3 regions of the Achromobacter deleyi genome follow, and region 1 is predicted to be linked to each of the others. Evidence: predicted binding sites of a transcription regulator. Region 1 holds the regulator's gene; each other region holds the start of a gene.
What was found. The regulator FNR, encoded in region 1, switches genes on or off when oxygen is low (the NO sensors DNR and NnrR bind a similar motif). The targets are predictions, from matches to a motif close to TTGATNNNNATCAA.
Positions count from the first base shown of each region.

Region 2: I6I07_RS19155 (fatty acid desaturase) is a predicted target of FNR. The motif match lies at 3,263-3,276, and genes of this name have one in related genera.
Region 3: I6I07_RS22560 (ribonucleoside triphosphate reductase) is a predicted target of FNR. The motif match lies at 7,626-7,639, and genes of this name have one in related genera.

Region 1 covers NZ_CP065997.1:4,092,107-4,102,100, reverse strand. The annotation lists gene I6I07_RS18650 (TetR/AcrR family transcriptional regulator) at 1-363, shown strand, start outside; gene I6I07_RS18645 (S-layer protein) at 458-2,095, shown strand; gene I6I07_RS18640 (NAD(P)/FAD-dependent oxidoreductase) at 2,186-3,376, shown strand; gene I6I07_RS18635 (DUF1641 domain-containing protein) at 3,373-3,813, shown strand; gene clpB (ATP-dependent chaperone ClpB) at 3,964-6,570, opposite strand; gene I6I07_RS18625 (gamma-glutamylcyclotransferase family protein) at 6,723-7,154, shown strand; gene fnr (fumarate/nitrate reduction transcriptional regulator Fnr) at 7,278-8,006, shown strand; gene I6I07_RS18615 (hypothetical protein) at 8,021-9,223, shown strand; gene I6I07_RS18610 (MFS transporter) at 9,334-9,994, shown strand, end outside.
Region 2 covers NZ_CP065997.1:4,213,621-4,223,614, forward strand. The annotation lists gene purN (phosphoribosylglycinamide formyltransferase) at 1-117, shown strand, start outside; gene I6I07_RS19145 (RsmB/NOP family class I SAM-dependent RNA methyltransferase) at 1,227-2,621, shown strand; gene I6I07_RS19150 (hypothetical protein) at 2,644-3,039, opposite strand; gene I6I07_RS19155 (fatty acid desaturase) at 3,362-4,570, shown strand; gene I6I07_RS19160 (UvrD-helicase domain-containing protein) at 4,567-6,858, shown strand; gene I6I07_RS19165 (chorismate mutase) at 6,864-7,169, shown strand; gene I6I07_RS19170 (cytochrome-c peroxidase) at 7,287-8,735, opposite strand; gene I6I07_RS19175 (hypothetical protein) at 8,905-9,567, opposite strand; gene I6I07_RS19180 (TonB-dependent receptor) at 9,699-9,994, opposite strand, start outside.
Region 3 covers NZ_CP065997.1:4,971,007-4,981,000, reverse strand. The annotation lists gene I6I07_RS22590 (ABC transporter ATP-binding protein) at 1-1,128, opposite strand, end outside; gene I6I07_RS22585 (MFS transporter) at 1,125-2,357, opposite strand; gene I6I07_RS22580 (TonB-dependent receptor) at 2,359-4,410, opposite strand; gene I6I07_RS22575 (helix-turn-helix transcriptional regulator) at 4,521-5,447, shown strand; gene I6I07_RS22570 (PepSY-associated TM helix domain-containing protein) at 5,631-7,241, shown strand; gene I6I07_RS22565 (DUF3325 domain-containing protein) at 7,238-7,588, shown strand; gene I6I07_RS22560 (ribonucleoside triphosphate reductase) at 7,728-9,728, shown strand; gene nrdD (anaerobic ribonucleoside-triphosphate reductase) at 9,793-9,975, shown strand; gene I6I07_RS22550 (anaerobic ribonucleoside-triphosphate reductase activating protein) at 9,941-9,994, shown strand, end outside.

The sequences.
Region 1 (9,994 bases):
TTGCTGCGCTTCGCCTATCCGCGCCTGGAGACCCACGAGGCGCCGCTGCGCGCGGCCATCCAGGTGTCGCTGCAGCAGCACGCCGAAGCCAGCGCCGGCCGCGCCGGCAACGAACCGCGGCTGGTGCGCGGCCATCGAGTCGACATCCTCAAGCGCGCCATCGCGCCGCTGGCGGACGCGCTGCCGCCGGCCCAACAGGAACGCGTGGCGCAGGCGCTGTCGCTGGTCTACGGCACCGAAGTATTCCTGGTGCTCAAGGACATCTGGGGCCTGGAATTGCCGGCCGTCACCGAGGTCGCGCGCTGGACCGCGCAGGCCATCATCCGCCAGGCGCTGGCCGATGCGGCGGACGGCGCCCGCTAACGGCAAGCTGTCATTCCCGCGTCACTCGCGGCCCGCATAGTGCGGGCCTTCGCGGTGCCGCGCCTGTGCGGGCCGCATGACGCTGGAGTATGGAATGCAGTTCGAAGTAACCCGCCTGCGGCGGGCCCTGATGCCGTTGTCGCTGGCTTGCGTAACCTTGCTGAGCGCCTGCGGCGGCAGCGACGACGATGACGACACGAGCGCGCCGCCGGTCGTGACCGAGCCCGCGCCGCCGGTGAAGACCGGCGCCTGGAGCGCCGGCGACCTGCACGTGCACACGATCCAGTCCGACGACGCCCAGACCACCCTGGAGAGCGTGCTGGACCAGGCCTTCGACCGCTACAAACTCGACTGGGCCGCGCTCTCGAACCACCTGCGCATGTCGGCGCGCGACAACACCGGCGTCAACATCCCCGGCGGCTCGATTCCGTTCTCGACCGGCATGGCGCGCTACGAAGTGCCGTTCATCAAGCAGGCGCAGGCGGCGGGCCGCTACGCCGGCAAGATCATCTTCTCGTCGTTCGAATGGGACATGCCCACGCACGACCACGTCAACATCGGCATCGGCACCAACGACCCGATGTCCGCCAAGTCGCTGCGCGCCGTGGCGGAATTCGAATACCTGTACACCAACAAGGCCGCCAACCTGTTCGACGCGCAGCTGGTCGCCGACCTGGCCGGCCAGACGCGCGCGTACACCACGCACGCCGACTCGCTGACGGCCCTGAAGTGGCTGCGCGACAAGCACCCCGACAGCTACATGCTGCTAAACCACCCGTCGCGCTATGCCGGCAAGTACACCATCGGCCAGCTGCGCGAGATGCACGACCTGGCGCCGTCGATCTTCTTCGCCATCGAAGGCATGGTCGGCAACCAGATGGAACCCGACCGCGGCGGCTACGCCGAGGCCTACACGCCGGCCAACCTGCCCAACCGCACCTACGGCGGCGTCGACTACCTGGTGGCCAAGCTGGGCGGCACCTGGGACGCGCTGCTGGGCGAAGGCCGCCACATCTGGACCGTGGCCGATTCGGACTTCCACTTCCGCATCAACGCCACCGGCCAGTACAGCAGCGGCTACGCGCCGGGCGAATACGCCAAGACCTACGTCTGGAAGGACGGCAAGGACATGGCGGCGGTGGTCACGGGCCTGAAGAGCGGCCGCCTGTTCGGCGTCTTCGGCGACCTGATCGACGCGCTCGAATTCCAGGCGCAGGGCGCCTCGGGCACGGCCCAGATGGGCGGCGAGCTGACGGCGGCCAAGGGCGAGCAGGTGGAAGTCACCATCCGCTTTCGCAGCCCCGCCAGCAACCACTACGAGTATCCGATCGAAAGCGGCAACCCCACCTACGTCAAGCCGACCGTGCACCACGTCGACCTGATCGTGGGCGATGTCGGCGCCCGCGCCGCCGCCGGCACGCCGGCATACGACAACGCCACCAATCCGAGCACCCGCGTGCTGGGCCGCTACACGAGCAAGGACTGGACCGTGGACAAGGACGGCTACAACGTCATCAAGGTCAAGCTGACCGCCGACAAGAGCCAGTACCTGCGCCTGCGCGGCACCAACCTGGCGCCCGACGTGGCCGGCGAGACCGCCAACGGCGAACCGCTGCCGGACGCCAAGGTCGACCTGACCGACAACGCCGCCCGCTTCAACGCCATCAACGCGCGCAACTACAACGACCTGTGGTTCTATTCGAATCCGGTGTTCGTGACGGTCAAGCCGTAGGCGTCATCCGGTTGACCGACCCCGCCCGACTTGCTACACATAAAGACGCAACTGCACTTGGTTCCTGATTATTCTCATCGGAGGATTTTTATGAGCAAGCGAATTGTTGTCGTGGGAGGCGGGGTCGGCGGCACCATGTTGGCCAACCAACTGGTGCACAAGCTCTATCCCGAGGTGTCGGCGGGCAGCGTCAGCATCATGCTGCTGTCCGATTCGCCGGATCACTACTACAAGCCGGCCTTCATGTATGTGGCGTTCAACCTGTTCTTCCAGGAAGAACTCAAGCGCCCCGAACGTTCCCTGCTGCGGCCCGAGATCGAGTTCCGCGTCGACAAGGTGACGCGCTTCGATTTCGACGCCCAGCAACTGCACACGCGCAGCGGCAAGCGCCACGGCTACGACTATCTCGTCATCGCCACCGGCTGCGTACCCGCGCCCGAGCGCATCGAAGGGCTGCGCGAGGCCGGCGACCATTTCTACCAGTACGAGCCGGCGCGGCAACTGGCCGGCCGCCTGGCCACGATCGAGCGCGGCCGCGTGTTCGTCAGCGTCACCTTTCCCAAGACGCCGAACGTGCCGCACCAATGCGGCATCGCGCCGATCGAGACCACGCTGATGCTGGATGACTACCTGCGCCGTCGCGGCGTGCGCGACCGCGTCGAGATCGTCTACACCTACCCCACCACCTCGCAACTGCTGCGCAACTGCCTGTTCCTGCAAAAGCCCACCTGCGAGGTGCTACCGGCCATCTTCGAACAGCGCGGCATCCGCTTCCAGCGTGGCTTCACGCTGGCCAAGGTGGATCCCGACCGGCGCATCGCCTATTCGGAGGAAGGCGTCGAACAGCCGTTCGACATCCTCATGGCCACGCCGCCGATCCGCGCGGTCGACGCGGTGCTGGAATCGGGAGTCTCGCAGGCGCCCAATGACGAAGGCTGGCTGCCCACCGATCACGAGACCCTGCAGGTCTATGGCCTGCGCAATGTCTACGTGATCGGCGACACCGTGGATCTGCCGGTCAGCAAGGCCGGCGGCTCATGCCACAACCAGGCCCCCGTCATCGCCAACAATATCGCCGGCGAGATCCGCCTGGGGCATCCGTGCAGCGCTTACGACGGCCGGGTGCAGGCGGTGGCGCAGATGGGCTTGAACGCCGGCATGCCGCTTTGGTACGACTACACCCACGACGTGCGGCCGACGCCGCCGACCAAGCTGGGCGGCCTGCTGCGGCATGGCTTCAACCGGGGCCTGTATTGGTCCGTCGCCAGGGGAATGCTATGAACGCGCCGCAAGACACCAACCCGCCCACCACCGGGCAATGCGCCACCGTGTTCGACGCGCCGCCCGCGGCAAACGGCGGCGATGCGCTGGCGCAGCTGGCGGACAAGCTCCAGCCGCTGGCCGACAGCGGACGGCTGGACAACATTGTCGACCTGCTGGCGCTGGCCTCCGATCTGGTCGACCTGCTCGATGCGCCGATGGTGGAAAAACTGGGCACGCTATCGGAACAGGTCAGCGGCGCCGCCTGGACCGCGTCCAACGCCTGGCGCATGGCCCAGGCCCAGGGCATGCGAGAGGCGCATCCGCCGGGCCTGGCCGGGCTGTTTCAGCTGTCACGCGACGAGGACACGCGGCGCGGCTTGGCGCTGCTGTTGCGCACGCTTCAAGGCCTGGGCCGGCAGCTGGGCCAGCAGCGGCAGGACTACGCGCCCTCGTGACGCCACGGTCCGGCGCCGTCTTCCCGGCGCCGGTCTGGCGGGCAAAAGAAAACCCCGGGAACGGCATCGGGGAAGGGACGCGTGTCCCTATCCTGAATACCGTCCCCGGGGCGGGGCGCGCACCGGTCCTGAGCGGACCGGACCGCGGATTTACTGCAACGTGCGCGTGAACACGAACTTGCCGTCGCGCCAGTCCACCGGCACCACGTCGCGCGGACCGAACTGGCCTTCCAGGATCAAGCGCGCGACCGGGTTCTCGATCTGCTGCTGGATGGCGCGCTTGAGCGGACGCGCCCCGAACACCGGATCGAAGCCATCGCGGGCCAGTTCCGCCAGCGCGGGCTCGGTCACTTCCAGGCGCATCTCCTGCTTTTCCAGGCGCTCGGCCAGGCGGCGCAGCTGAATGCGGGCGATGGACTCGATGTGCTGCGCTTCCAGGCCGTGGAACACCACCACTTCGTCGATGCGGTTCAGGAACTCGGGCCGCAGCGTCTGCTTGAGCTCGCCCCAGACCACTTCCTTGACCACGTCGTACGGCTGGCCGGCCAGCGTCTGGATGTGCTGCGACCCCAGGTTGGACGTCATCACGATGACGGTGTTGCGGAAGTCCACGGTGCGGCCCTGGCCGTCGGTCAGGCGGCCGTCGTCCAGCACCTGCAGCAGCACGTTGAAGACGTCCGGGTGGGCCTTCTCGACTTCATCGAGCAGCACCACGCTGTACGGCTTGCGGCGCACGGCCTCGGTCAGGTAGCCGCCCTCTTCGTAGCCCACGTATCCGGGCGGCGCGCCGATCAGCCGCGCCACCGAGTGCTTCTCCATGAATTCGCTCATGTCGATGCGGATCATGTGCTCTTCCGAGTCGAACAGGAACTCGGCCAGCGCGCGCGTCAGCTCGGTCTTGCCCACGCCGGTGGGGCCCAGGAACAGGAACGAGCCATACGGACGCGACGGATCCGCCAGGCCCGCGCGCGAACGGCGGATGGCATCGGCCACCAGGCGCACGGCCTCGTCCTGGCCGACCACGCGCTTGTGCAGGTATTCCTCCATGTGCAAGAGCTTTTCGCGTTCGCCCTGCATCATCTTGGACACCGGGATGCCGGTGGCGCGCGACACGACCTCGGCGATTTCCTCGGCGCCGACACGGGTGCGCAACAGACGCGGCCGGCCCTCGCCGCCCTCGGCCTCCTCGGCCGCCTGCGCCGCGCCCACTTCGGCGGCCTTCAGGCGCGCTTCCAGGTCGGGCAGCTTGCCGTACTGCAGCTCGGCCAGCTTGTCGAACTGGCCCTTACGCTGCAGCTCGGCCATCTCGGCGCGCACGCTGTCGATTTCTTCCTTGATGGCCTGGGTGCCCTGCACCGCGGCCTTCTCGGCCTTCCAGATTTCCTCGAAGTCGTTGTACTCGCGTTGCAGCTTCTCGAGCTCGTCCTCGATCACGCCCAGGCGGCGCTTGGAGGCGTCGTCGGTTTCCTTCTTGACGGCCTCGCGCTCGATCTTGAGCTGGATGATGCGGCGGTCGAGCTTGTCCATCACTTCCGGCTTGGAATCGATTTCCATGCGGATGCGGGCGCCGGCCTCGTCGATCAGGTCGATGGCCTTGTCGGGCAGGAAGCGGTCGGTGATGTAGCGGTGCGAGAGTTCGGCCGCGGCCACGATGGCCGGGTCGGTGATCTCGACGCCGTGGTGGATTTCATAGCGTTCCTGCAGGCCGCGCAGGATGGCGATGGTGGACTCGACATCCGGTTCGTCGACCAGCACCTTCTGGAAGCGGCGTTCGAGCGCGGCGTCCTTTTCGATGTACTTGCGGTATTCGTCCAGCGTGGTGGCGCCGATGCAATGCAGCTCGCCGCGCGCCAGCGCCGGCTTGAGCATGTTGCCTGCGTCCATCGCGCCTTCGGCCTTGCCGGCGCCGACCATGGTGTGCAGCTCGTCGATGAAGACGATGTTGCTGCCGTCGTCCTGCGACAGTTCCTTGAGCACGGCCTTCAGGCGCTCTTCGAATTCGCCGCGGAACTTGGCGCCGGCCAGCAGCGCGGCCAAGTCGAGCGACAGCACGCGCTTGCCGCGCAGGGTCTCGGGCACTTCGTCGTTGACGATGCGCTGCGCCAGGCCTTCGACGATGGCGGTCTTGCCCACGCCGGGTTCGCCGATCAAGACCGGGTTGTTCTTGGTGCGGCGTTGCAGGATCTGGATGGTGCGGCGGATTTCGTCGTCGCGGCCGATCACCGGATCGAGCTTGCCCTGGCGGGCGCGCTCGGTCAGGTCCATGGTGTACTTGGACAAGGCCTCGCGGTTGGATTCGCCTTCGGCGCCGGATACGTTTTCACCGCCGCGCACGGCGTCGATGGCGGCCTCGAGGGCCTTTTTCTGCAGGCCCGCTTCGCGCAGGATGCGGCCGGCCTCGCCCTTGTCGTCGGCCAGGGCCAGCAGGAACAGCTCGCTGGCGATGTAGGTGTCGCCGCGACGCGCGGCTTCCTTGTCGGTGCGGGTCAGCACGCCCTGCAGGTCGCGGCCGACCTGGACGTTGTCGTCGCCCTGCACCTGGGGCAGCGCCTTGAGCGCGGCGTCCAGGGCCGGCTGCAGCCGGTTGACGGCCACGCCGGCGCGCGCCAGCAGGCTGCCGGCGCCGCTATCGGCGTCGGACAGCAACGCCGACAGCACGTGGACGGGCTCGATGTAGGGATGATCGTTGCGGGCGGCCAGACTCTGAGCGTCGGCCAGGGCTTGCTGGAACTTGGTAGTCAGTTTGTCGAATCGCATAATGGTCGTTGTGGCTTGTTGGTGAGCCTGACCGATACGCGCCGGCGGGCTCGATGACCTGAATATGCGGCCGGATGCGAGTATTTCAATACCTCGCCGGCCTCATGGCTTTATGTCCTTGGACACATCCGCGTGCAGCAACAATCTGAACTATGAGCATATACGTTTTTGTCTACGGCACGCTACGCGCGGGCGAAATCAACGACCTGGCGCAGGCCGCCACCCGCCGCGGCCTGCCGCCGGCCCGCCATGTGGGCGCGGCCACCGTGCCCAGCATGCTGGTGGATTTCGGCGACTGGCCCGGATTGCTCCCGGTGGCCGACGGCCGGCGGGTGCTGGGCGACATCTACGAGGTCGACCCGGCCCTGGTCGCCCTGATGGATGAGATCGAGGAATACGCGCCCGGGCGGCCCGGCTGCTTCGTGCGCCGGCCGGTGCTGGCCCGGCCGCTGGCGCCCGGCGCCGCCCCGGTGGCCTGCGAGTATTACCCCATCGACCCGGCCTGGCGCGGGACGGCGGCGGACATCGACGGCGACGACTGGGTCGCCTACCGCCAGGCCCGTCCGGCCCGGATGCCGCCGTAGGAATGCGCTGCAAAACGCTCCGTAAGACACCCGTAGTAACAACGGACTACAATGGAGACCTGTCTTCACGCTTTAAGCCCCTCCAGGCTACCCGCCGGGTGCGGGCACTATAAAGGTCATCGTATGCAAAAACGGGTTCCCGTTGCCCCTGATGCCGCCCACTGTTCCACGTGTATGTTGGGCCACGTGTGTGTCCCGGTCGGGATGGCAGCCGCCGAAGTAGAAAAGCTGGACGAACTGGTGAAAGAGCGCGTGCGCCTCGAAAAGGGCAAGACGCTGTATTCGCTGGATCACCCCCTGGACGCCGTCTACGGCGTGCGCTTCGGCAGCCTGAAAACGCAGCTCGAAGACGCCACCGGCCAGATCCAGATCACCGGCTTCCACCTGCCCGGCGAGATCGTCGGCATGGACGGCATGCTCGAGGGCAAGCATGTCTCGGCCGCCGTCGCCCTGGAAGACTCCGAAGTCTGCGTGATCCGCCTGAACGAAGTCGACCGCGTGGCCACCCACCTGCCCTCGCTGCAGCAGCAGTTCCGCCGCCTGATGAGCCGCGAGATCACGCGCTCGCACCAGATGCTGGCGTCGCTGGGCTCGATGCGTTCCGAACAGCGCCTGGCCGCGTTCCTGCTCAACCTGTCGCAACGCTATGCGTCGCTCGGCTACTCGTCGACCGAATTCGTGCTGCGCATGAGCCGCGAGGAAATCGGCAACTATCTCGGCCTGACGCTGGAAACGGTCAGCCGGCTGTTCTCGCGCTTCGCGCGCGACGGCCTGATCCGCATCAACCAGCGCGAAGTCCGCATCCTGGACCAACCCGCGCTCAAGCAACTGCTGGGCCACGAGGGCTGCTGACGCCCGCCCGCGCCATGCGCCGCACAGCCGTAGCCGGCGCCGCGCAGCCCCACCCGGCGCCGCGTCCGCCGCATTCGCGCCGGGCCTGGAGCGCGGCGGCGCTGGCCCTGGCGGCCCTTCTGCCCCTGGCGGCGCGCGCGCAGACGCCGCTGCCCGATCCCTACGATTACGATGAACCCGCGCCCGCCCCCAAGCGGGTGGTGATTCCGCGCTGGCAGACGCTCGAACTGGGCAAGCCCGGCCACCGCTACAAGGTACCGGTCTATGCTAACCGGAACCTGGCGCGCGGCGACCTGCGCGATATCAAGCAAATCGTGATCGTGTTCCATGGGGTCAAGCGCAACGCCGACGCCTATTACGAAACCGTCGCCACGGTGCTGGCGGCCAACCCGGCCCGCGCCAACGACACCCTGATCCTGGCGCCGCGCTTCGTCGGCGTGATCGACTCGGGCTACGCCGGCATGGCGGCCTGGCGCAAGTCCAGCTGGGAAGACGGCGAGGACAGCGTGCAGGCCAATGGCCGGCCGGCGCCGGTCAGCTCGTTCCAGGTGATCGACGACCTGCTGCGCAGCCTGGACGACCGCAAGCGCCTGCCGACCCTGGCCAGCATCGTGCTGGCCGGCCACTCCGGCGGCGCCCAGCTGGTGCAACGCTATGCCGTGCTGAACCAGATCGATGGCCCGCTGCGCCGCGACGGCATCGCCGTGCGCTACGTGGTGGCCAATCCCTCGTCCTACCTGTACCTGACCAAGGAACGCCCGCGTCCCGACGGCAAGGGCTACGCGCCCTACGAGCGCGGCATCTGCCCCACCTACAACCAGTACAAGTACGGCACCGACAAGCTGCCCCCGTTCGCGCAGGAAACCGACGACACGCGCCTGTTCATCCGCTACGCGGCGCGCGACGTCACTTACCTGCTGGGCGGCGCCGACAACAATCCCGAACACCGCCTGCTGGACAAGACCTGCGGCGCCGAGGCCCAGGGCGCCACCCGGCTGGCGCGCGGCACCGCCTACCTGCAATACGAACGCATCGTCGCCGCGCGCGGCAACCGGCCGGTGACGCTGCACCGCGCCGGCTTCGAAGTGACCGGCGTCGGCCACGAGAACAAGGGCATGTTCGGTTCGGTCTGCGGCGCGCGCGCGCTGCTGGGCGAGAACGCCCTGGCGCCCGCCGGCGCGGCCGCCTGCACGGTGATCGAGCCGCCGCGCAAGTAGCGCGGCGGTTATTGACATCAAGCTGAACAAATATCCCGGACACGCGCAGGGGTGCATTTTCGCGCCGGCAGGCGCAAGATAGGCGGGTACCGTCTCCGTGGAAGACAGATATGAGCCAAGCGTATCTCGACATGCCCGACGCCAAACGCCGCATCAAGGCGATCTTCGTCGGCTCCATGGGCAACCTGGTCGAATGGTATGACTTCTACGCCTATACCGCCTTCGCCCTGTACTTCGCCCCCGCCTTCTTCCCCTCGCACGACCCGGTCGTGCAGCAGCTGAACGCCGCCACGCTGTTCGCCGCCGGCTTCATCGTGCGGCCGCTGGGCGGCTGGCTGTTCGGCCACCTGGCCGACCGCCACGGGCGACGATTGTCCCTGATGGTCTCGGTCGGCATGATGTGCGTCGGCTCGCTGATCATCGCGGTCACGCCCACCTACGCATCCATCGGGCTGGCGGCGCCGGCGCTGCTGGCGCTGGCCCGGGTCATCGAGGGCCTGAGCCTGGGCGGCGAATACGGCGCCAGCGCCACCTACCTCACCGAGATCGCCGACCCGGACCACCGCGGCTTCTATTCCAGCTTCCAGTACGTCACGCTGATCGGCGGCCAGCTGTGCGCCATCCTGGTGCTGCTGTTGCTGCAGAACGTGTTCCTGACGCACGAGCAGTTGGTGGAATGGGGCTGGCGCATTCCGTTCGTGATCGGCGCCATGCTGGCCGTCATCACCGCCCTCATGCGGCGCGACATGCCCGAGACCGATTCCTACAAGC
Region 2 (9,994 bases), 120 kb from region 1:
GCTTTTCCGACCGCCGTGCGCTGGCTGGCCGAAGGCCGGGTTACCCTGACGAATGACCACCGGGTGGACGTGCAGGGCGATCCTGACCGCCTGTTCACCTGGTCCGCGGCGGCTTGAGCGCCGCCGTTGCGCACCGCGGGCCGCCCGACGGCCCCTGAATCGCTTTTATCGGGCGGCGTCTGGCCGCCCCACTGGAATACACCATGAGCAAACCCCAATCTCCGCGTTCCCGTCCGGCAGCCGAAGGCCGCGACGGCCGGTCCTTCTTCTCGCGTCCCAAGGGCGAGGCCCGCAGCGTGCAGGAACGCGCGCCCCGCGGCGAGCGCGCCGCCGGTGAGCGTGAAGGCCGTGAAGGCCGTCCGGACGAGCGCCGCGACAGCCGTCCGACCCCGCGCCCGTCCTATGACGCGCCGCGCGGCGAGGGGCGCGGCGAACGCGCTTCCTTCGGCGACCGTCGCGAAGGCTCGGGCCGCCCGACGCCGCGTCCTTCCTACGAGGGCGGCCGCGGCGAAGACCGTGGCGGCGAACGCGGTTCCTTCAATTCGGACCGCCGCGAAGGCCAGGGCCGCCCGGATTCGCGTCCGTCCTACGGTTCCCCGCGTGGCGAAGGCCGTGGCGGCGAGCGCGGTTCCTTCAATTCGGACCGCCGCGAAGGCCAGGGCCGCCCGGATTCGCGCCCGTCCTACGGTTCCCCGCGTGGCGAAGGCCGTGGCGGTGAACGCGGTTCCTTCAATTCGGACCGCCGCGAAGGCCAGGGTCGCCCGGATTCGCGCCCGTCCTACGGCGCCCCGCGCGGCGAAGGCCGTGGCGGCGAGCGCGGTTCCTTCAATTCGGACCGCCGCGAAGGCCAGGGCCGTCCGGATTCGCGTCCGTCCTACGGTTCCCAGCGCGGCGAAGGCCGTGGCGGCGAACGCGGTTCCTACAATTCGGATCGCCGTGAAGGCCAGGGTCGCCCGGATTCGCGCCCGTCCTACGGTGCCCCGCGCGGCGAAGGCCGTGGCGGCGAGCGCGGTTCCTTCAATTCGGACCGCCGCGAAGGCCAGGGCCGTCCTGATTCACGCCCGTCCTATGGCTCCCCGCGCGGCGAAGGCCGTGATGGCGAACGCGGTTCCCACGGTTCCGAGCGCCGCGAAGGCCATGGCCAGCGCGACGCGGCCCCGCAAAAGCCGCAATTCAACCGTCCGCGCCTGTCGTACGCCGCCAGCCGCATCGACCAGGTGCAGCGCGTGCTGGGCGAGATCCTGCAATGGACCTACCCGGCCGACGCCGCCCTGTCGCACTGGCTGCGCGGCCACCCCGGCCTGGGCGCGCGCGACCGTTCCGAGGTAGCCGAAGCCGTCTACGACGTGCTGCGCCACCTGCGCCGCTACCGCCAGTTCGGCGAAAGCGGCGTCGGCCCGGCTTCGCGCCGCCTGGCCATCCTCGGCCTGGCCGCCACCCTGGGCGCGGAAGCGCTGCAGGAAGGCCTGGACGCCGCCGAGGCCGAATGGCTCCAGCGCGTGCTGCAGATCGACCTGGCGACGCTGCCCCGCGCCGTGCGCGGCAGCATCCCCGACTGGCTCGACGAGCGCCTGAGCGCCATGGAAAGCCCTGAAACCCTGATCGAGGCGCTCAACCGCCAGGCCAGCCTGGACCTGCGCGTCAACCCGCTCAAGGTCGAGCGCGACGCCATGCTGACCGAACTGCAGCAGAGCGCCGGCCGCTACGAGCCCGTGGCCATGCCGTACTCGCCCTGGGGCATCCGCATGGAAGGCCGCCCGGCGATCAACCGCTGGCCGCAGTTCGAGAACGGCAGCATCGAGGTGCAGGACGAGGGCAGCCAGCTGCTGGCCCTGCTGGTGGCCCCGCGCCGCGGCGAAATGATCATCGACTTCTGCGCCGGCGCCGGCGGCAAGACCCTGCTGCTGGGCGCGCTGATGCGTTCGACCGGCCGCCTCTACGCCTTCGACGTCTCGGCCGCCCGCTTGGCGCGCGCCAAGCCGCGCTTTGCCCGCAGCGGATTGTCGAACGTGGTGCCGGTGGTGATCGACAGCGAGAACGACGCCCGCGTCAAGCGCCTGGCCGGCAAGGCCCAGCGCGTGCTGGTCGACGCGCCTTGCAGCGGTATCGGCACGCTGCGCCGCAACCCCGACCTGAAGTGGCGCCAGCACCCCGAGTCGCTGGCTGAACTGGGCCAGCTGCAGGAACGCATCCTCAACAGCGCCGCGCGCTGCGTGGCGCCCGGCGGCCGCCTGGTGTACGCCACCTGCAGCCTGCTGGCCGAGGAAAACGAGGTGCAGGCCGACCGCTTCCTGGCCAGCCATCCCGATTTCGAACGCGTGGACGCGGCCGAGATCCTGGCGGCCCGCTGCGACACCCTGAAGCTGGAAGGGCCCTACGTCCAGCTGCGCCCGGACGTGCATGGCACCGACGGCTTCTTCGCCGCCGTGTTCGAGCGTCGCAAGAAGGCGGCCACTGCGGCGGAATGCGAAGCCGAGGCGCAGGCCGATGCCGAAGCGCCGCTGGATGAGGGTGTCGATACCGCCGAGGCGCCTGCCGCCCAGGAGACCCTGGAGCCGGTGACCGCCGAAGCGTCGGCCGAAGCGTCCGGCGAGGCGGATCAGGACAAGCCCGCTTCCTGAGCGGGGCTGTCCCCGCGCCGGCTTAGGGAGCCGGCGCGATGCCCAGCGTCGCGCTGTAGCGGCGCGTTCCGATGGTCTTATTCTGGTATTTCACTTCCCAGGCCAGCGAATCCGATCCGGGTTGGTTGGCCTGGTAGACCAGTTGCGCCACCGGCACTGTCTTATATGCGCAACGTCCCGAGTCGCTGGACTGGCCGCGCGTCTGGACGATGCTGGCGGTGCCCAGGCGCGGCTGCAGCGTGATGGTGACGCGGGGCGCGCGCAGCGCCAGGCAGTCCGAGCCGCGGATCTCGTAATAGGACGCCAGCACGGTAATGTCCCCGGTTTTCAGCGACTGCGCATGCGTGGGCGCCGCGGCGGCCAGGCCGGTCGCGGCCAGGAGGGCAATAAAATGGGGACGGATTTTTTCGCGGAACATCGTGGGGCGGAAGAGGCGGTGATGGCGGACCGAAGTGTGCGCCAGACGCGTGGCGCCCGCAAGACAGCGCCCCAGCCTGACAGGAACTTTAATCGCCGAAGGTAGCCAAAACGGAGTGCCCGGCGTGGGCGCATCCCGGCCCGGGATGCGCCGTCATCGCCGCCACGGGTCGCCGACTCGGTCGCGCGCCTGCCGTCGTATGGTCAAAAGTAGGGCTTAGTCCTTGATTTCCCTCAAAAACTATTTTGAAACTCCATTGTCATAACGCGGCAAAGGTAAGCTAAACTTCAGGCACTCTTCAAGCGAGGCTCATTACAGCTTTATGGATTACATCCTCTCCTTCATTGCCGGCGGTCTGACCCAAGCGACTTGGTGGCAGGTCGTCGTTTTCACCCTGGTCGTGACGCACATCACGATCGTGTCCGTTACCGTCTTCCTGCACCGCAGCCAGGCGCACCGGGGCCTGGATCTGCATCCGGCCGTGATGCACTTCTTCCGCTTCTGGCTCTGGATGACGACCGGCATGGTCACCAAGGAATGGGTTGCGATCCACCGCAAACACCACGCCAAGTGCGAAAAGGAAGGCGATCCCCATTCGCCCATCCTGTTCGGCATCTGGAAAGTGTTGTTCCGCGGCGCCGAGCTCTATCGCGAAGAATCCAACAACAAGGAAACCATGGCCAAGTTCGGCCACGGCACGCCTGACGACTGGCTCGAACGCAACGTCTACAGCAAGCACAGCCTGTGGGGCGTGCTGACCATGCTCGCCATCGACATCGCCCTGTTCGGCGCGATCGGCGTCACGGTGTGGGCGGTGCAGATGGCCTGGATCCCCTTCTGGGCGGCCGGCGTCGTCAACGGTATCGGCCACTACTGGGGCTACCGCAACTACAACAGCCCGGACACCAGCACCAACGTGTTCCCCTGGGGCATCGTGATCGGCGGCGAAGAGCTGCACAACAACCATCACGCCCACGGCACGTCGGCCAAGTTCTCGGCCAAGTGGTACGAATTCGACATCGGCTGGTGCTACATCAACATCCTGAAGTTCCTGGGCCTGGCCAAGATCAAGAAGGTCGCGCCCAAGCTCAAGCTGGATGATTCCAAGACCGGCATCGACCTGCGCACGCTGCAAGGCGTGATCACGCACCGCTACGAAGTCATGGCCCGCTATGCGGACGTGATCAAGAGCGCCGCCCGCGAAGAGCTGGCCAAGCTGAAGGCCTCGCGCCAGGATGGCAACGCCGACTGCGGCTGGAACAAGCTGCACAAGGTGCGCCGCGCCATCCACCGCAACGAGGACATCCTCCAGCCGGAACAGCTCGAAGCCGTGGACAAGGCCATTGCCCAGAACCAGTCGCTGTCGACCCTGGTGCAGATGCGCCGCGAGCTCGGCCGTATCTGGGAAAGCTCCAGCGCCAGCAGCGAACAGCTCCTCCATGACCTGCAGGCCTGGTGCCAGCGCGCCCAGCAAAGCGGCATCGCCGGGCTCGAGCAATTCGCTCAACGTCTGCGCCGCTACGCGGCATGATGCTCGAGAAGCTCAATCCTGAACAACGCGCCGCAGTAACGTTAGAACCGCAGCACGCCCTGGTCCTGGCCGGGGCGGGCAGCGGCAAGACCCGGGTGCTCACCACCCGCATGGCCTGGCTGATTCAAACCGGCCAGGCTTCGCCTTTTGGGCTGCTGGCAGTCACGTTCACCAACAAGGCCGCCCGCGAAATGCTGGCGCGCATGTCGGCCATCCTGCCGATCGATACGCGCGGCCTCTGGATCGGCACCTTCCACGGCCTGTGCAACCGCATGCTGCGCGCGCATCATCGCGACGCCGGCCTGCCGCAGACCTTCCAGATCCTCGACGTCACCGACCAGCTCGCCGCCATCAAGCGGCTGATGAAGGCCAATGGCGTCGACGACGAGAAGTACCCGCCGCGCGACGTGCAGCGCTTCATCAACGGCGCCAAGGAAGAGGGCCTGCGCCCCGCCGACGTCGAAGCCTATGACGCGCACCGCCGCCGCCTGATCGAGATCTACCAGCTCTACGAAGCCCAGTGCCAACGCGAAGGCGTGGTCGACTTCGCCGAGCTGCTGTTGCGCGCCTACGAACTGCTGTCGCGCAACGCGCCCGTGCGCGAGCACTACCAGCGCCGCTTCCGCCACATCCTGGTCGACGAGTTCCAGGACACCAACACGCTGCAGTACAAGTGGCTGCGGCTGCTGGCCGGCGGCGGCGCGGCGATCTTCGCCGTGGGCGACGACGACCAGTCCATCTACGCGTTCCGCGGCGCCAATGTCGGCAACATGTCCGACTTCGAGCGCGACTACGCGCGCGGCACCGTGATCCGCCTGGAGCAGAACTACCGCTCGTACGGCCACATCCTGGATTCCGCCAACGCGCTCATCGGCCACAACAGCGGCCGCCTGGGCAAGAATCTCTGGACCGACCAGGGCGAAGGCGAACCGGTGCGCGTCATCGAGCAGCCCTCGGACGGCATGGAAGCGCAGTGGATCGTCGACGAGATCCGCTCGCTGATCCACGAAGGCAGCCTGCGCCGCGAGATCGCCGTGCTCTATCGCAGCAACGCGCAGTCTCGCGTGATCGAGCACGCCATCTTCTCGGCCGGCATTCCGTACAAGGTCTATGGCGGCCTGCGCTTCTTCGAGCGCCAGGAAATCAAGCACGCGCTGGCCTACCTGCGCCTGATGTCCAATCCGCACGACGACACCTCGTGGATGCGGGTGGTCAACTTCCCGACTCGCGGCATCGGCGCGCGCACGCTGGAACAGCTGGCCGACGCGGCCCGCGCGCATGATTCCAGCCTGTACGCGGCCGTGGCGCTGGTGGCGGGCAAGGGCGGGTCCAACCTGGCCCAGTTCGCCCAGTTGATCCATCGCATGACCGAGGAAACGCGCGACCTGCCGCTGCCCGAAGTGGTCGAGCACATGCTCGAGGCCAGCGGCCTGAACGCGCACTACAAGGCCGAGCGCGAAGGCGCCGAGCGCCTCGAAAACCTGAACGAACTGATCACCGCCGCGGCGGTGTTCGCGTCCGAGGAAAACTACGACGGCATGCCCGCCGGCGTGGTGCCCGACCAGGGCACCTCCAGCACGCTGATGCCCGGCGTGGTCGACGCGCCGCCGGTGGTTTCCGACGGCCTGACGCCGCTGGCGGCGTTCCTGTCGCATGCCGCGCTCGAGGCCGGCGACAACCAGGCGCAGCAGGGCCAGGACGCCGTGCAGCTCATGACCGTGCACGCGGCCAAGGGCCTGGAGTTCGACGCCGTTTTCATCACCGGCCTCGAGGAAGGCCTGTTCCCCCACGAGAACAGCATCCTGGAGCAATCCGGCCTGGAAGAAGAGCGCCGCCTCATGTACGTGGCGATCACCCGCGCGCGCCAGCGCCTGTACATCAGCCTGGCGCAAAGCCGCATGCTGCATGGCCAGACGCGCTACGCCATGCGTTCGCGCTTCCTCGATGAGATCCCCGAGCAGCACCTGAAGTGGCTGTCGCCCAAGGCCGGCCTGGCGCCCGCCCTGAGCGCCGGCGGCGGCTGGAACGGCAACCGCGGCGACGCGTTCGGCCGCAAGCCGACCAACACCATTGCGCCGCGTCAACCGCGCGGCACGGCCTCCGGCGTCACGGTGGGCGACAAGCAGTATCGTGTGGGACAGGGCGTGCATCACGCGCGTTTCGGCGACGGCACCATCGTCAGCCTGAGCGGCGCGGGACAAGACGCCCAGGCGGAAATCCATTTCCGCGATGTCGGCGCCAAGACGCTGGCGCTGGGCATCGCCAAGCTGGATATCGTTCAAGGTTGAAAGACATGGCCAATCAAGACTCCCCGAAAGCCGAACTGGCATCGCTGCGCGCCGAAGTCGACGAGATCGACCAGCAGATCATCTTGCTGCTCGGCGTGCGCTTCCGCTGCACGGACATGATCGGTGAACTCAAGCAGGCCAACGACATGGACCTGGTGGACCCGGTGCGCGAAGACCAGCAGGTCCAGCGCATCCGCCGCCTGGCCGAAGAGGCCGGCGTGCCGCCGGCCCTGGCCGAAACCATCCTGCGCGAAGTGATCGACACCGTCGTCGACCACCACACGCGCCTGCGCGAGCGTCCCTACTCGTGATGCGCGCCTGACGGCCGCTGCCCGCCAGGGCGTGGCCGTCCGCACAGGGAAAGCTCCATGGCCGCGGCTCTGCCGCGGCCATTCTTTTTTCCCGCGCCGCGTTGTCGGCGGATCGAATTACAAGGTCTTCAGGAACGCCAGCAGGGCGTCGATCTCGGCCGGGCTCAGGTCGAGCGGCTTGATGTGTTCCGACTTGCGCGGCGCATACGGGTCCGGCGGATCGGCCGGCGGCGTTTCACGGCCCATGCCGACGTTGTACATCCGCAGCAATCCCCGCAGGTCCGGGAACAGGCCGTTGTGCATCCACGGACCGGCTTGCGCCACGTTGCGCAGGCTCGGCGTGCGGAACTTGCCCAGGTCCGCCGGATCGCGCGTGGTCTCGTAGCGCCCCAGGTCCTGGTTGCGGCGGCCGTAGAAGGACAGGCCGATGTTGTGGAACTGGTGGTCGGTGAGCAACGGGCCGTTGTGGCAGTTCATGCAGCGCGCCTGGGTGCGGAACAGGTGCAGGCCCAGCAGTTCGGTGTCGTCCAGCGCATCGGCGCGGCCCGCCAGGAAATCGTCGAAGCGTGTTTTCTCCGGCCGCAGCGAAGCCACGTAGGCGGCCAGCGCGCGCGCCAGGCGGTCGGCGTCGACTGCGGATGTCGGTGTCGATGCCGCTGGCGCCTGAGCCACCGTTGTCGTAGCTGCCGTTGCCGATGCTGTCGAGGCGGCCGCTGATGAAGCCGGTGCAACCGTTGAAGAAGACGCTGCCGGCGCGCCGCCGAACGCCTCGAGGAAGCGCGCGGGATACATGTGGTTCTCCCGCAACCGAGTCACCGCCCCGACAGCGTCATGGTTCATTTCCCGCGGATCGTGCAGCGGTCCCATCACCTGTTCCTTGAGGCTGGCCGCGCGGCCGTCCCAGAACAGGCGCGGCGCGAACGGCGCGGCATACAGCGGCGTGGAACGGCGCCGGCCCATCAGCTTGTCCTCGCCCACCGCCAGCGGCAGGCCGTCGGTGAAGGCGTGCTGCGGCTGGTGACAGGAGGCGCAGGAGACCTGGCCCTTGCGCGACAGGCGGGCATCGAAGAACAGCATCTGTCCGAGCGTCACGACCGCCGGCCTGGCCACGTCGGCGGCCAGTTCCGCCTGGCCGGCATTCGCGGCGGTCCATTGCAGCGGCGGGCTGGAAGCCGGCGGGACGGCCGCCCATTCGGTCCAGTGCACGCCGGCGTCGATGGTGGGCGCGGGCCATCCGGCGGCGGGGCCGACATAGCGCGCACGCAGGCAGGCGAGGTCCCAGCCCGCCTGCGTGTGGCAGGCGGGCGCATCGGCGATGGCGCGGGGATCGGCCTGGCCGGCGGCGGTGGCTGTATCGGCCAGCGCCAGGGCGGCGCTAGGAGGGGCGGCACCGGGATGGGCGGCGTAAAGAGGCGGGGCGCAAAGAAAGGAGGTGCAAAGAAGGGAGGTGCAAAGAAGGGAGGCGCGAAGGAAAGAGGCGCGAAGATAGGAGGCGCCAAGACTGGTGGCGCCAAGAGGGACAGCCAGGGCGCCCGTCCGGGGCCTGGCGCTGCCACGCAGGGGCATGGATACGTTCCGGGTTGCGTTGATGTCAGACGTAGGACGCAACGACGGTGGCTATACCTCAGTGCCCAAGCGATGAATAATCTATATGGATCTCGATCTGTCGATTGAGCGCTGAGGTTGGGCCTTGAGGCGCGAACGGTCCAGCATCGGGAACGTGCTTGCCACGGCCTCAGGTATCGAGAATATGGAATGCGCCGTCCGGATCGCGAGCCACGATGGCCCGTCTTTCTTCCCGGGAGAGCAGCGGTTCCAGGATGTAGTCGATGTAGGCCGCGCCATCGGGCGCCAGCTTGATGCAGCCTGCGCTGTCTCCCTCGACGGGGTAGCCGGTGTAGGCATCGGCGTCGAGCACCAGCGCGCCGGGTTGGGGATCGGGGTGGGTGGCGGTCAATGCCCGCGTCTTGTCGGTGATTTCCTTGCGATAGCGGTCCAGGGCCACGTCCTTGGGCAATGGAATGCTGCCGCGGCCGCCGTGGTGCATGATGAAGACGAATTCCCCCAGCGACATGTCGTCGGGGATATGGCGATTGGTGGCGGGGCTGGTGTACCAGGACACGTAGCGCGCCAGATCGTTGTAGAAGGCGGCGGTCTGGTTGGACGGATCGTCCTTGCTGCCCAGCGTGTAGTGATGCTCGCGCCAGGCCTCGTCGGTGTATCGGAACAGTCCGGACGCGGTCGAACCGGGACTGGCGCTGTGCGAGTCTGCGCCGAACGATGATTCGAGATAGGCCACGTCCGCCGCGATCTGGATGGTCGGGGCGTTGATGCCATGCCGCCTGCCGTGGGCCACGATGGCGGCTTTGATTCTGGTTTGGGCTCGGTTCAATGCCATGCGCGTGTTCCTGCGTGGTGGCGCGGCCCGCGGGTTCCAGCGGCGAGGCTGATGCGCCATGGCCGGAATGGCCACGAAGCATGGTAGGGACAAGGCCGCCGGCGCTCCATGGTGCCTGGTCTGATTTGCGGTCAGAAGCGGTAGCCGACCTGCAGCCAGAGTTCGCGGCCGGATTGATAGGTGGCGTTGTTGCTTGCCAGCGTGGGATTACCGGCCACGATCGCGGGCATGCGGTTGAGCAGATTGAGGGTGTCGATGGTCAGTTCGAGCCTGGGCATGACGGGGGGCTGCCACGAGAGCCGGGTGTCCCAGGTCCAGTACGAGGGCAGGCCGCCAGATTGATAGCGATCGAGGAAGGACGGGCCCGGGCCTCTGCCGACATAGATGATGTCCTCGCGCCTGCCGCGCCAGTTCAGCGTATGGGTCC
Region 3 (9,994 bases), 880 kb from region 1:
ATAGCGATGGCTGACGGCGTCGTACTCGATATGCAGCGGACCGGTCGGCACGGGGCCGTCGGCCTTGTCCGCCAGCGCCGGCTCGGCCAGCACGGCGTTGATATTGGCCAGCGCCTGCGCCCGCTGCGACTGCTCGCCCAGCGCGAACGTCAGGCGCAGCAAGGGCTGCAACACCGCGGGCGCCAGCAACAGGAACAGGAACAGGGTCGGGATGTCCAGCGTCCCGCGCGCATGCAGCCACGCGCCCAGGGGCGCCACCAGCAACAGGTTGGACGACAGCAACCCGACGTACAGCTGCCAGCCGCGGGCGCTGGCACGCGCGTATTGCGCCACCCAGTCCGCGGAGCCGCGGATGGCGACGGCCAGCCGGCTGAAGGAACGCGCGTCCAGCCCGAACGACTTCACCACTTGCACCCCGCGCACGTATTCGCCGACCTGGTCGGCGATCTCGCGCTGCAGTGCGTTCCAGCGCCCCGCCCCGCGGGCGGCCTGCCGCATCAGGATGGCCTGCGCCGCCAGCGCCGCCGGCAAGGGCGCGACCGCGGCCAATGCCAGGCGCCAATCCACCCCGAACAGCACCGCCAGCGCCGCCAGCGGCACCACGGCCGCGGCCACCGCGTCGGGCAGCATGTGGGCCAGAAAGCCCTCCAGGCCGTTCACGTCGTCCGTCAGCACCCGCCGCAAGCCGCCACGGCCGCGCGCCGCGAAAAACGACAGCGGCACCCGGCCGAGCTTGCGCGCCAGCGCCAGCCGCAGGCGATGCTGGATACAGAAGGCGCCGCGGTGCGCCAGGATGTGGCTGGCCGCCATGGCGGCCCAGCGCAACGCCAACGCGGCCAGCGTCCAGCCGGCCAGGCGGCGCACATGCGCCAGATCGGGCGCCGGCGCGAGCCATTCCAGCGCCATCCGATAGATCAACCAGAACGGCGCCACGCTCAAGGCCGCCGAGAGGACCGCGGTCGCCACCGACAGGCCCAGCAACCCGGGGGAATGCCGGACCAGGCTGGCGAAGCGGTGGCCGCCCGCGTCCATCACCGGATCCGCCGCATCCTTGGCCGCGCCGGCCGGGGCCGCCGACGCGCCCACGTCGGCAGCGCCGGCGTCCCGCCATGCCGTGGGCGCGCTCATCGCGCACCCTCCAGCCGGCGCAGGCCCAACCCGATCAGCAGCAGGGCCACCAGCGCCACGGCCCAGGCCAGCGCGAACGCGTCGCGGTAACCCAGCGCCTGCCCCAGCCCGCCGATGGCCGCCGCCGCGATGGCGTTGGACAGGCTCTCACAACACTGCATGACGGTGTAGTCCGTCCCCGGACGCCGCGGCGAAGCCCAGTTCATGAACAGCGCCCAGACCGCCACGTACATGGCGCCTTCGACCAGCGACTGCGCGGCAAACGCGGCAAAGATCAGGCGGATGTCGTCGACCTGCGCCCACTGCAGCATCCATGCCGTGCCCAGCAACGCCGTCACCCCCGCCAGCGAGACCAGCACCGCGCCCCGGTCGCCCAGCCAGCGGATCAACGGGATGCCGATGAGCACGCCGCCCACGGCGCTGGACACGAGATTGCTGACCTGCAGGCCGCCCACCTGCGCCACCGACATGCCGCGATCGACCAGCCACGGTTGCAGCAAGGTCGCCACGGCCGTGCCGGCGCACTTGAACATGACGGCGATCAACAGCGCCCAGCCCAGGTCGCGATGTTCACGCAGGTCGCGCAAGCGGACGCGCCCGACCGGGCCGGTCACCGGCGCGCCATCGGGCGCGGGCGCCGGCGCCTGGCGCCAGCGCCGGCCCAGCAGCAACGGAAGATAGAGCAGCAGCATCAGCCCGGCCATGCATTGCATCGCCACGGTCCAGCCCCATTGCTGGTGCAGGGCCAGCAGGCCACCGCCACCGGCCAGCATGCCGCCGATGAAGGCCGTCACCTGGACCGCGTTGGCCGCGCCCGCCGTGCGCCCCCGCATGCGGGTCACGGCATAGGCATTGGTCACGATATCCTGCGTGGCGCACACCAGGTTCAACGCCACCGCGCCGGCCACGCACAGATAGAGGCCGGTGGACGGCGCAGCGTACGACAACAGCAGGCACAGCACGATGGCCAGCCATTGCGTCGCGCCGATCACATAGGCATGGCTGCGCCGGGCGCACCAGTTCTCGATCGGCCCGGCCCACAGGAATTTCAGCGCCCACGGCAGGAACGCCAGGCCGGTCAGGCCGACCTCGGACACACTGTGGCCGGCGTCACGGATCAGCACGCCCAGCGCGTTGAAGGCCAGGCCGCTGGGCAGGCCCTGCGCGAAATACATCAGGCCCAGGGCGACGAACTGGCTGCGCCGGTCCGGCAAGGTTCGCGGCGCCATGTTAGAAGTCCAGGCCCACGCGCACGCCCACCACCCGGCCCGTGCCGGCCACCACCAGGTCATTGAGCGCGCGGGTGTAGTAGACGCGATCCGTCAGGTTCTTGCCGTAGACGCCGATGGTCCAGTGACGATCGACACGGTACGACAGTTGCGCATCCAGCAGGGTATAGGCGTCGTTCCTGGCCGTGGTGGTGGGATACAGGTTGGACGCCCCCTGGTGACGCACCGCCAGGCCCGCCTCCCAGCCCGGCGCGAAGCGCCACGCTGCCGTCACGCCATAGCTCTGGCGCGGCGTGTTGGGAAACTGCTGGCCGGCGTAGTCCACGCCGCCCTTGCTGTAGTCGTCGTAGACCGCCTTGACCAGCCCGACGAAGGCGCTCAGGTCCACGCTGCGAACCGGCCGCCAGGTGCCGGTCAGTTCCAGTCCCAGGTTGTGCGACCGGCCCGCGTTGGACGTCAGGCTTTGGCCGCCGCTGCCGATCGTCACGACCTGCTGGTCGCGCAGCTGGGTGTAGAAGCCGACGGTGCTCACGCTCCAGGTGTCGTCCAGCCCCTGCAGGCGATAGCCCAGCTCGGCGTAATTGCCGTATTCGGGTTGGTAGGCCTGCGCGGCGGACGCGCTGTCGGTCGCGTACTGATTGAAGCCCGACGCCTTGTAGCCGCGGGCCAGGGTGGTCCAGGCGAACTGCTGCGCATCCGGACGGTATTCCAGCGTCAGCCGCGGCAGCAGCACGGTGTCGTGCGTCTTGCTGCGCAGCGTCTCGACCGACTGGAAGGGGCCGGCGCTCTGCGTGCTGCGCCAGTCCATGCGGCGTTCGTCGCGTTCGACGCGCAACGCCCCGGCGATGCGCCAGCGGGGGTTGAAGCGCCAGCCCAGTTCACCGAAGATCGCCGCGGTCGACCCCTTGATGCGAGCCGACGTGACGCTGCCAAAGACGTTCGGCATCTCGAAGGTATAGGGCGAATCACGGCGTATCTTCGAGCCGTAGACGCCCCCCATCCAGTCCAGGCCGGTGTCGCCGGCGGGCGTGTGGGAAAGACGCGCCTCGCCGCTGTACTGCTCGACGGAGGAATCGAAGCCGCTGGGTCCGCCGAGCGCGGATTCCGGCATCCAGTAGCCCCATTTCATGTGGCTGCCGCCCAGGTTGACGGCGAGCCGGTTGCCGTTGGCCAGCTGGCGATCGTACGAACCCGTGACCAGCGTGTAGGACAGGTCGTTGCGCCCCGCGTCGCCATTGGCCGAATGGTGCTCGTCCGCCAATTGGCGCGTCGTGAAGAAATCGTTGCCGCCCTTGGTGTCCACGCCGTGCAGGCCCAGCCGCCACTCGCCGCCCGCCTCGTCCACGTGCAGCAACTTGATGCGTCCGAAGCGGCTGCGCCAGCCGCCGGTGTTGTCCCGGTCCAGGACGTCGTTCCTGACGTAGCCGTCGGCATTCTCGGCGCCACCCGCGATGCGGATGGCCGTGCGGTCGGACAAGGGAATGTCCAGGGCCGCCGTCTCGCGCCGGCGGTTGCCGGTGGCGTACTCCAGCTGGGCGTTGCCGCCGAATGCAAAGCCGGGGTCGCGGGTGCGCACCGCCACCAGCCCGCCCATGCTGTTCTGCCCGTATAGCGTGCTTTGCGGGCCGCGCAACACCTCGATCTGCTCGACGTCGAACAACTGGCCCAATGTCATGACGGTCATCGGTACCCCGTCGATCAGCACGCTGGTGCTGGTGCTGTCGGATTCATCGTCCGAAAAGCCCAGGCCGCGGATGGTGATGCTGGGCGTGTTCTGCGTAAAGCTGGTGAAGTAGACATTGGGCGAGCGGTGCGCGACGTCGAACAGGCTGTCCAGCCCCTCGCGCTCGACGGCGAGCCCGTCGATGACCGTCACGCTGGCCGGCGTGACCTGCTCGGCCGCGGCCTGCTTGGTGGCGGTCACCACCACCGGGGCCAGCCTGACGGCATCAGGCGCCGCCTCGCCATTCGGCGCAGGCGGCGCCGCGCGCAGGGATAGGGGCGCTGCCAGCGCCAGGGACAGGCCGAGGGCCAGGGAAGTTCGGGTAGGCATGGGCATGAAATCGCACAGGGGTGGGAAGGAATCCGCCATACAATAGCGATTCTCATTAACAATTACTGCCCGAATCGGCAGTATTCCTGCCCGGATCGGGAGCATTTGCGATGGACCTGCCGTTGATCGACCTTGCCCGGCATCTGCCCGACGACCCCAATCCGCCGCCCGAGCTGTGGCCCGCCGTGCCCCAGCCCAACGCGGTACACCAGACCGGCACCGGACTGACGGCCTTTGCCAGCCACAGCCATTACGAGCAGCCGGTCGGTTGCCTGATCTGCGATTCCGACAGGCGCCTGCTGCTGTCGATCTGGCCCAAGGGCGGCATGGAGGTCGCGGTGGACGGCCGTCAACGGCAATTGCAGAGCCGTCAACTGCTGTGCGGCACGCTAGGGGCCGGGCCGTGGCATACGCAGATGAATGGCGACATGCCGCACGTCGGGCTGCTGGTGTCCCCCGCCCTGCTGCGCCAGATCGCCGGCGAAGACGGCGATGCCCTGGCGGCCGACCTGGAACGCGGCCTCGGCCTGTGGCTGGCGCCCAGCGACCCGCGGCTGCTGCACGCGGCCCAGGAGCTGGACAGCGCCTTGATGGGCGGCGCCAGTTCGCCGCTGCTGCGCGAGGCCAAGAGCCTGGAATTCCTGATCCAGGTGCTGCGCGTGCGCGGGACCATCCGGTCGGACGGCGCCACCGCCCCGCCGGCCGTGGTGCGCCGCGCCGACCATGAACGCCTGAACCACGCCCGCGATTTGCTGCTGGCCGATCTGGCGCAACCGCCTTCCATCGCCGACCTGGCGCGCCAATGCGGCATGAACACCTTCAAGCTCAAGCAGGCGTTCAAGCAATATTTCGGCCTGCCCGTGCACACGCTTTACCAGCGTGAACGCATGCGCGCGGCCTGGGACCTGATCGCCACGGGCGGGCTCAGCGTGTCGCAGGCCGGTCTCAGGCTGGGCTATACCAACATGAGCCATTTCTCCAGCGCCTTCAAGCGGGTCCACGACGTGTTGCCGAATCAGGTCAAGCGCGGCGGATGATCCGCTGACATCCTGGCCTGTCCCGCCCGGCCCTTCGCCGGCCGGCCACCGCGGCGTGTGAACGCGCCAATCCGGCCCCATTTCGACTAGAATCAGAACCATTCTCAATATAAGACCAACGCCTGCTCGCGGCAGGTCGCAAAAAGAAAGAGGCTCGTTCTGAAACCCAGTTTCCGCTTGTCCATGGCCTGGCTCCACACGTGGGTCGGCCTGTGGTTTTCCTGGCTGCTGTTCGCCGTCTTCCTGACCGGCACGCTGGCCGTGTTTTCCGAGGCCATCACCCATTGGATGACGCCGGAGCACCACGCCGCCGAAGCCGCTGCCGCGGCGCGCGAGCCGGCCCAGGTGGACCGCGGCCGCCGCCTCGACCTGGCGGTGCAATACATGACGCGCCAGCATCCGGGCGCCGGCATGTGGGAGATCTGGCCGGTCAACCGCCATCACGACAACGGCCTGGTGGCCTATTGGTTCGACCAGAACGGCGAATACGCCGACGCCGAGCTCGACCCCGAGACCGGCCAGGAACTGCACGAGACGGACCACGCGGCGGCGCGCGCCACGCTTGGCGGCAGCCACTTCGTCGACTTCCACTACAACCTGCACGCCCAGCCGCTGGGGGTCTGGATCGTGGCCTTCGCGGCCATGGCCATGCTGGTGGCGATGGTCTCGGGCGTGGTGACGCACAAGCGCATCTTCAAGGACTTCTTCACTTTCCGCGCCCGCAAGGGCCAGCGTTCGTGGCTCGACGCGCACAATGCCACGGCGGTGCTGACCCTGCCCTTCCAGTTCATGATCGCCTACACCGGCATCGTGATTTCCAGCGTGACGCTGATGCCCGCGCCGGTCACCGCCGCCTACGGTTCCGGCGCCGAGGCCTCGCGCCAATACCTGGCGGAACTGATGGGCGAAGACCGTCCGGCCCGCGCCGGCACGCCGCTGGCGGTGCCGCCGCTGGAACCGATCGTGGCGCGCGCCGAGCAGATGATCGGCCAGAGCGCCCGCGCCATCGTCATCAACAACCCCGAAGACGGCGCCATGCGCATCGCGGTCTATGGCTGGAACGAGGACGCGGACATGCGCGCCCACATCAGCAGCACCACCGGCATGGCGGAATTCTCGGCCGCCACCGGCGAGCTGCTGCGCATGCGCATGCCCGGCGGCGTGCACGGCGGCGCCGCGCCGCTGACGCGCCAGGTGATGTCGGACCTGCACATGGTGAAGTTCGGCGGACTGGCGATGCAATGGCTGTATTTCCTGTGCGGCCTGGCGGGCACCGCCATGATGGGCACCGGCGCGGTGCTGTTCATGGTCAAGCGCCGCAACAAGATGGGCCACGAATTCGGCGCCGCCACGGCGCGCGTGTATCGCCTGATCGAAGGCCTGAACGTGGCCGCGCTGGCCGGCCTGGCGATCGCCTGCGTGGCCTACTTGTGGGCCAACCGCCTGCTGCCGGTGTCGCTGCCGCAGCGCGCCGGCTGGGAACTGCGCGCCTTCTTCATCGTCTGGGCGCTGACGCTGGCCCACGCCTGGCTGTGCGCGCCGCGGCGCGCGTGGATCTGGCAATTGGGCCTGCTGTCGGCGTTGTGCCTGCTGCTGCCGCTGCTGTCGCTGCTGACGCTGGGCGACCATCCGCTGGCGCAGATCGCGCGCGGCGACTGGGAAAGCGCCGGCGTCGAGCTCACGGCCGTGGCCACCGGCCTGGCGGCCGGCTGGGCTGCGCTACGATTGCACCGGAAACCGCTGTCGGCCCCGCCGCCGCGCAACGCCCGACCGCCCCAGGAAGCCACGGCATGAATCTGAACGACGCATACGGCATCGCCATGGCGCTGCTGCTGACCTATTCGGGCATGGCCTGCCTGAGCCTGGCGATGCCGCGCCACTACGACCAGGTGTGGGGCCGCGATCCCTCCGCCAGCCATACCCGCGTGCTGCGCGCCGCCGGCATCCTGCTGTTGCTGCTGGCGCTGCTGCCCTGCGTCGGCCTGTGGGGCAACACCGTCGGCGTGGTGGCCTGGCTGGGTTGGCTGTCGGCCGGCGCCCTGCTGTGGGTCGGCATGCTGTCGTGGTCGCCGCGCCCGGCGATGCGCACCGCCGCCCTCGCGGTGGTGATCTCGATCGCCGGGGTCGGCTTCGGATTCTAGGGCCGTATTGCGCCCGCGCCGGCCCGGCCGGCGCCGTTTGACCAGCGTCAAGCCAGGCTGACAAACGCCTCGGCAGCCGGGTCTTCAACACCATAGGTGGTGGTAGAGTTTTCCTACCCCACAACATATGGTGTCAGCGATGCAACTCCAACACATCCTCAAGCGCGACGGCCGGGTCGTCGCATTCGACCGCGACAAGATCGCGGCGGCGCTCGCCGCCGCCGGCCGCAGCACCAGAGAACTGGACGCCGACGTCGCGCAGGGACTGGCCAGCGCGGTGATCGCGGCGCTGGCCGCCGAGGGCAACGTCTGCCCCGGCGTGGAGACCATCCAGAACCAGGTCGAGGAAACGCTGGTCAAGGCCGGCTACTGGCGCACCGCCCGCGCCTACATCGTCTACCGCGAACAGCACGCCCGCCTGCGCGCGCTGCGCCACACCCTGGTGGACGTGGAAAGCGCCATGGAGGAATACCTCGAACAGCGCGACTGGCGCGTCAACGCCAACGCCAACCAGGGCTACAGCCTGGGCGGCCTGATCCTGAACGTGGCCGGCAAGGTCACCGCCAACTACTGGCTGTCCAACGTCTTCACGCCCGAGGCCGGCCAGGCCCACCGCGACGGCGACATCCACATCCACGACCTGGACATGCTCAGCGGCTATTGCGCCGGCTGGTCGCTGCGCCAGCTGCTGACCGAGGGCTTCAACGGCATCCCCGGCAAGATCGAGGCCACACCGCCGCGCCACATGTCGGCGGCCATCGGCCAGATCGTCAACTTCCTGGGCACGCTGCAGAACGAATGGGCCGGCGCCCAGGCGTTCAGTTCGTTCGACACCTACATGGCGCCCTTCATCCGCCGCGACGCGATGACCTACACCGAGGTCAAGCAATGCATGCAGGAACTGATCTACAACCTCAACGTGCCGAGCCGCTGGGGCACGCAGACGCCGTTCACCAACCTGACCTTCGACTGGACCTGCCCGGCCGACCTGAAGGAGCAGATCCCCTACGTCGGCGGCGAGGAAATGCCGTTCGCCTATGGCGACCTGCAGACCGAAATGGACATGATCAACCGCGCCTACATCGAGGTGATGATGGCCGGCGACGCCAAGGGGCGCGTGTTCACCTTCCCGATCCCCACCTACAACATCACGCCCGACTTCGACTGGGACCACCCCAACACCGAGCGCCTGTTCGAAATGACCGCGCGCTACGGCCTGCCGTATTTCCAGAACTTCCTGAATTCCGACCTGGAGCCGCACATGGTGCGCTCCATGTGCTGCCGCCTGCAACTGGACCTGCGCGAGCTGCTCAAGCGCGGCAACGGCCTGTTCGGTTCGGCCGAGCAGACCGGCTCGGTGGGCGTGGTGACGGTCAACTGCGCGCGGCTGGGCCACACCTGCCGCGGCGACGAGGCCGCGCTGATGGCGCGCCTGGACCTGCTGCTGGGCATGGGCCGCGACGTGCTGGAAACCAAGCGCAAGGTGGTGCAGCGCTACATCGACCAGGGCCTGTACCCGTACACCCGGCGCTACCTCGGCACTCTGCGCAACCACTTCAGCACGCTGGGCGTGAACGGCATCAACGAGATGATCCGCAACTTCAGCGACGACGCCGAGGACGTCACCACGCCGGCCGGCCACGCGCTGGCGGTGCGGCTGCTGGACCGGGTGCGGGCGCGCATGACCGAGTTCCAGGAAGAGACCGGGCACCTGTACAACCTGGAGGCCACGCCCGCCGAGGGCACCACCTACCGCTTCGCCCGCGAGGACCGCAAGCGCTACCCCGGCATCCTGCAGGCCGGCACCGAGGCCCAGCCCTACTACACCAACTCCAGCCAGCTGCCGGTGGGCCACACCGACGATCCGTTCGAGGCGCTTGCCCTGCAGGAAGCGCTGCAGGGCAAGTACACCGGCGGCACCGTGCTGCACCTGTACATGAACGAGGCCGTGTCCTCGGCCAGCGCCTGCAAAGAGCTGGTGCGGCGCGCGCTGTCGAATTTCCGGCTGCCTTACATCACCGTCACGCCGACGTTCTCGATCTGCCCGAACCACGGCTATCTGGCCGGGCACCACGAGTTCTGCCCGAAGTGCGACGCCGAATTGCTGGCCAAACAGGCGTCTTGCTGCGCGCCGGCCTGATATCGCCGCCCACCGCTTTTTTTTCCCGGGCGATCCCCGCCCGGCCTTTCCCCCAGGAGCCATTATGCAAACCGTGATCTCCCCCGAAGCCGCCGCCCCGCAGGCGCTGCGCCTGGACGACAGCCAGCGCGTGCGCTGCGAAGTCTGGACCCGCGTCATGGGCTACCACCGCCCCGTGTCTTCCTTCAATACCGGCAAACAAGGCGAATTCAATGAACGCCGCTTCTTCGTCGAACAACGTGCCTGAAGCGGCGGGCGGCCGCAAG